DNA from 2 places in the Clostridium sp. CM037 genome. Region 2 is predicted to be linked to the other one. Evidence: riboswitches for the same ligand, from Rfam matches in the RefSeq annotation. Region 2 holds a riboswitch; the other holds the start of a gene.
The links. A riboswitch is a leader RNA that binds a small molecule or an ion and turns the genes downstream of it on or off. The one in region 2 is predicted to bind glycine.
Positions count from the first base shown of each region.

Region 1: linked by a shared signal. The riboswitch ahead of ACWJKP_RS14860 (GrdX family protein) and the one ahead of ACWJKP_RS07655 (alanine/glycine:cation symporter family protein) in region 2 are both predicted to bind glycine.

Region 1 covers NZ_CM143650.1:3,070,169-3,073,385, forward strand. Annotated here, with positions in the region: gene ACWJKP_RS14845 (glycine/sarcosine/betaine reductase component B subunit) at 1-69, opposite strand, end outside; gene ACWJKP_RS14850 (thioredoxin family protein) at 102-434, opposite strand; gene trxB (thioredoxin-disulfide reductase) at 453-1,373, opposite strand; gene ACWJKP_RS14860 (GrdX family protein) at 1,405-1,782, opposite strand; glycine riboswitch at 1,865-1,933, opposite strand; gene ACWJKP_RS14865 (double-cubane-cluster-containing anaerobic reductase) at 2,173-3,217, opposite strand, start outside.
Region 2 covers NZ_CM143650.1:1,605,883-1,609,099, reverse strand. Annotated here, with positions in the region: gene ACWJKP_RS07660 (IS1182 family transposase) at 1-62, opposite strand, end outside; gene ACWJKP_RS07655 (alanine/glycine:cation symporter family protein) at 252-1,595, opposite strand; glycine riboswitch at 1,741-1,870, opposite strand; RNA gene rnpB (RNase P RNA component class A) at 2,049-2,434, opposite strand; gene ACWJKP_RS07645 (Nif3-like dinuclear metal center hexameric protein) at 2,486-3,217, opposite strand, start outside.

The DNA.
Region 1 (3,217 bases), 1.5 Mb from region 2:
ATTTTCAACCTTTGTGCAAGTGCCAAATTGAACATCATTAATTTTAATTTCACCAAGTTCTAAACGCAAAATTTCCACCTCCGAAATAGTTTAGCCATTTATTACAATGTTTCATAAACGCTTTTAATAAAATCCTCTACATCATCAATTGTTTCGATATTTTCAGGGGTAATAGTGCTTATTTTTTCGTTATTTTTATAAATTATCATCGTTGGGAGTCCAAGTACTCTTTGAGATATAGCGAGTCTTCTAGAACCACCGATATTAAGACTTGCAAATTTGATTTTATCGCTATATTTGTTTTCTAGTTCGTGTACTCCAGGCATAAGTTCCTTACATACTTCACATTTGTCACCCCAGAAATCAACGAATACTGCTTTTTCAGAATAAGATACTACTTCCTCATCAAAATTTTCCTTTGTCAAACTAATCATTTTAAATACCCCCTAATTCTATTTATTTGCTATATATACTTCTGCAGAAGTTGCTGCTATTGCGCCATCAGCTGCTGCAGTTATAACCTGTCTCAAATTCTTGACCCTAATATCTCCAGCTGCGAAAACGCCTGGAATGTTGGTTACCATATCATCATTCGTCATTACATAACCACTTTCATCCATATTGACCTTACCTTTGAAAATTTCTGAAATAGGAATGTATCCGACAAATACAAAGCATCCATCAACCTTAACTTTTTGAACTTCGCCTGTTTTAACATTTCTGACCTTAAGGCCTTCAAGTATTTCATCGCCTTCTGCCTCATCTATAACTGAGTCGTATATAAACTTGATTTTTGGATTAGCAAAAGCTTTTTCTTGAATTGATTTACAAGCTCTTAATTCATCTCTTCTATGAATTACTGTTACACTATCTGCAAACTTCGTGAGATAAATTGCTTCAGTTATGGCGGAATCTCCACCGCCATTTACGGCTACATCGAGCTCCGTAAAAAAATCAGCATCACAGGTAGCGCAATATGAAATCCCCTTACCCCGTAGCTCATTTTCATTTTTAAAACCTGCTAATCTGGGATAAGCGCCTGTTGCAATTACAATAGTTTTAGCCTTATATGTTTCTTTTTTGCATTTAACAGTTTTTATTTCACCTTCAAGCAAAATATTTTCTACAGTATCTTTTGCAAACTTTGTACCAAATTCCTCGGCTTGAGTTCTCATTCTTTTAATCAATTTTGGACCAGTGCACCCTTCAATTGAGCCAGGATAATTTGCAAGTTCATCTGTTATTGCGGCCTGTCCTCCAAATTTTCCTCGTTCAATTATTATAGAATCAAGTTTTGACCTTGATGCGTAAAGTCCTGCCGATAGCCCAGCTGGGCCACCTCCTATAATTATAGTGTCATAAATATGTTCCATTTTAAGCCCTCCCAGTTTATTGCATTTATTTTCAATTTAGACCATGACTTATAATATCGTAATCTATTAACATGAAATCATTTCGCACCGCATCTGACCATGCTGGTGTTCCCCTATCTTTAATGAATTTTTCAGTTGTGTGTATTGATTCTTCAATAAAATTAACTGACTGTAAATCTATTACTTCTTTTTTTGATTTTGTTATTATTACAGTTTTGTAGGGCGTTTCATTTGGCTTTATGCTGCTAGAAAGCGGATGTGTGAGCAAAAGGTGTCCCTTATGAATATGATTTCTTACAGCTTTTAGTACATTCATTATTCCAGTACTTAAAAATTCGACTTTATATTTTTCACCAAATTTGTCTAGACATAATGGGTTATTAGTTACAATCAATACTTCTTCTATCAATTAATCCCCCCCTTACAAATACATTAATTCAATTTATTTCCGCTTGCGCATAAAAAAAGACAAAGATAAGAAGCTCATTTAAGCCTTTATCTCTGTCTTTTTACCTGAGAGAATTACTCCTTCGGTGCAATTGCTTTCCAGAGGTATATCAATCTTCGGTCCTTTTGCCTGAGATATTCATATTACAGTGCATGTAATACTTGGCCCTTCGGCTATCCATTTAAGGATGTTATATTAAATAACTAAGCTTAAGCTTAATCTCCCGAAAACATCATCTATCAATATTTAAAAGTTATTACAATTTTATTATAATCTTTTTCTTAACAATGTAAAGCTTTTAATTCAAATACTATCTATAAATTCAAATAATATCCACTTAAATCCTTTATATTATAACATCTCTATAAATGCTGACATTCTTGTATTAATTTGTCCTATATCTGCTTGAGAATAATCCGTTTCAATACTCATATATGGAATGTTTCTCTTGTTGAAAACTCTTTTTAATCTAAGAGTTTCTACATTATACGTATGACAAGCTTGAAGTATTACATCGACTACTCCATCAGCTTTATATTCTTTACATAACTTTCCTAATAAATCTATTCTGTTATCATTTGGTGTCATACAAGAGCATCCAATATTTAAATATTTTTCTGTTAAAGCGTAAATAGGTTCCTTGTTTTCATCAACCAATGTCTCGGTTGTTTTAGCTCCACCGCAGTTTTCATAGCATACCACTACTCCACCATTCTCTTCTATGGCCTTAATTATTTTTTCAGTTCCTTGTCCTAGAGGACATCCGGTAATAATTATTCTCTTTGCCTCACTCGAAACTTTTCTTTCCCCCATATCGTAGCTATCTAGTGCTTCACTTGTTATGCTTTCAAGATCTTTTATCAATACCTCTTTATCCAATTTAAATCCTGCTCCAGATAAAACCTTATGCATTTCATAGCCTGTAATTGCTGGTGGCTCTAGCTGTCCTAGCTCATAAAACTTTCTTAGAGCTACTCTTTCCCTATTTTTAAGCTTAATAGCTATTTTAAGCTTCTCATCTGTAATTTCAACACCATAAAAATTTTCTACACACTTCTTTAGCTTTACTAATTCATTACTCCATAGTTTATAAGAATCCTCATCATTACAGTTTTGAGGAAGCTGCATAATATGAGTCTTCTTAATATCTGCTAAATATTCATACATCTTCTTTTTCCCATCACAGGTAGTTTCTCCAACAATCATATCGGAAAAATAAAAAAAAGGACATTTATCTGTAATTGCAAAGCCATAAGATGCTTTAATTAATGGGCATAGATTTCTTGGTAAATCCCTTTCGGCATCAGCTATAGGTTCCTCTGTCATACTGCATAATGAAACTGCAATAGCATCTGCGGCCATTATTATTTCTGTTGGTGTGAAAGTACAAAATACA
Region 2 (3,217 bases):
ACTAAATCTTCTAAATACACCATTTCTAGTTTTTGTTGTGTGAAGTTCTTTTCATTAATCATAATAATGCCCTCCGAATTATAAAGTTTGTATACTATATATATTCGACATTGATGTCCTAAAATCCTTTTTGAATATGAAAAAAACACTCCAATTTTAAATTAGAGTGTTTTACATTTTATGTTTGTCAACGGTCTGAGGATGGCATAAATATGCCATCCTGTTTTATTCTAAAACGTAAATTATAAAATTTAGTTTTTCTTTTCAAAATCATTTTCGTAATTTTTCAAAGTCTTTTTAACTAAAGCTCCAAGACCTAATAATGCAATTAAATTCGGTATAACCATTAATCCATTAAAAGTATCAGCGAGTTCCCAAACTAGATCAACCTTTAGAGCTGCACCTAATACTATAAACACAAGAACTAATCCTCTATATATCGTTAACGCTTTTTTCCCAAATAAGTATTTAACATTTGCCTCTCCAAAAAAATACCAGGCTACTATGGTAGAAAAAGCAAAGAAAAATAACGCTATAGCTACAAAGGGACCTCCAAGACTTCCCATACCATTCGAAAAAGCTTTTTGAGTTAACGCTATACCAGTAGTTTTTCCATCTAATGCTCCTGTAGTTAATATAACAAGTGCAGTTAATGTTAAAATTATAAAGGTATCAATAAATACACATACTATTGCAACGAGTCCCTGCTCAGTTGGATGATTAACTTTTGCAACTGCGTGTGCATGTGGTGTTGACCCCATTCCAGCTTCATTAGAAAATAAACCTCTTGCAATGCCGTATCTCATAGCTTCTTTTACGCCAACTCCTATTAAACCGCCAGTAGCCGCTTTAGGGTTAAAAGCTCCTACAAATATCATTTTAAATGCCGGTCCTAAATTAGCAAAATTCATTATAATGATTCCTAAGCTACCTAATATATAAAATATAGCCATAAATGGAACTACTTTTTCAGTAAAGGCTGCAATTCGGCCTACTCCTCCAATAAAAATCATACCCGCTAATGCTGCAACTATCACACCAATGAATATACGAACATTGGTATTTGAGCTTATTGCTGCACTTATTGAGTTAGATTGCACCATATTTCCTATAAATCCTAATGCAATTATTATAGTTACTGAAAAAAATGCTGCCAACTTTTTACTCCCAAGGCCTTTACTAATATAGTAAGCAGGTCCTCCCGTCACCTCACCGTCAACTGTCTGTTTGTACTTTTGACCAAGCACTGCTTCCGCAAAAATAGTTGCCATGCCAAAGAAAGCACTTAGCCACATCCAGAATATAGCACCCGGTCCTCCTGATGCTATAGCCGTTGCGGCTCCTGCTAAATTTCCTGTTCCTACTTGAGCCGCTATTGAAGTTGTCATTGCTTGAAAGGATGACATTCCATCTTTTCCTGCTTTATTTCCGAATTTAACTCCTCCAAAAGTCTTTTTAAATGCATCTTTAAATTTTCTTACTTGAACAAATTTTAACGTTATCGTAAAATAAATTCCAGTACCACATAACAAAAATATTAGTACATACCCCCACAAAACACCGTTAATACCTTTAATAATTGATAAAAAGTCCATAAACACACGCTCCTTCTAGTTATTAAAATTTTTTCAGATAAAAAATTTCTTGTGTAAAGAATATATTTATACCAATTAATACTCTGTGAGACCATTATTTTTTAAAACACGCAAAAAAATAGAGATCAAAATGAAATGACCTCTTGAAAATAACCCTGTCCTTTTACCTGAGAGTTTCACTAATGCACTATTTAATTGCATATAAATAATATGTAATTAAATAATGTTTAGCTTTCTCCTTCGGTGCTTATATAAGTCTCTCCAGAGGTTCGTCCGATATCAGTACTTCTCCAAAAATGGATACCTGAAAGTTTAACTTCTTCGGTGGATGTTATACATCTCTCTCCAAATATCTTCACCCGAAATTATTAATTTGTAATACTTCGCATGACTATACCATATTATTCATTTTTAGTCAATAAAAAAACACTCACTATAAAGTGAGTGTTTTTTGGTACGACTAAGCCTATAAGCCGAGTCCTGTATTAGACAATCATCTATCTAGGCCCATTGTTACCAATAGGCTCAAGCGATACACCCGAGAACGAGACGGGCAGCCTCATAATGTTCTCCTATTCGATCTTGCTCCAGGTGGGGTTTACATAGCCGCAAAGTCGCCATTGCGCTGGTGAGCTCTTACCTCGCCTTTCCATCCTTGCTAGTACATTCAAAAATTTAGAAAAACTAAACTTTTGAATGCCTTTAGCGGTATATCTCTGTTGCACTTTCCTTAAAGTCACCTTCACTGGGTGTTATCCAGCACCCTGCCCTATGGAGCTCGGACTTTCCTCTCCTAATTATCGCACGCAATAATTAGCAGCGATTGTCTGGCTTACTCGTAAAACCAATGATATCATACTATTAAAATAAAAGCAAATAGTATTTTATTATTACTTAACTTTATATGGATCATGTGTATTTTTAGAAATTATAACCTCATTGTCATATCCATTTTCTATCAGTTGCTTTTTGAACTTTTCTGCAAATATTATGAGTGGTGTCCACTCAGTTGCAAAATGCCCAGCATCAATCAGCGCTATGTTTTCTTCTAATAAATTACTAACATGATGGTATTTAGTATCTCCTGTAATAATGCAATCTGCACCCAATTTTATGCTCTCCTCAAAAAAGTCTTCTCCACTGCCATTTATAATTGCAATGGTTTTTATTACTTTATTATGGTCGCCTGCATACCTAATATACTCAGTATTTAAAAGTTCTTTAACCTTTTCACATAAGGACATTAATAAAATTGGGGTATCTAGAATCACTAGCCTTCCAATACCATTATCACCATTATTATACCCTTGAATTGTTGAATTCTCTATTACCTTATAATTAGTAAACCCTAAAATTTCTGTGACAATATCATTAAGTCCACCTTTAACTGAATCTAAATTTGTATGACTAGCATATACATTTATACCATTCACAATTAGCTCAATAATTTTTTTTCCTACTAAAGTGTCTGTGGTAATAGTTTTGGGTTTAACAAAAAGAAGAGGATGATGAGTCAATATAAAATTGCACCCCTTATTCTTTGCCTCGCGAATCACGTCCATTGTACAATCTAATGCAATTAAAATTTTTGTAACCTGCGCATCTTTGTCCCCAACCATTAA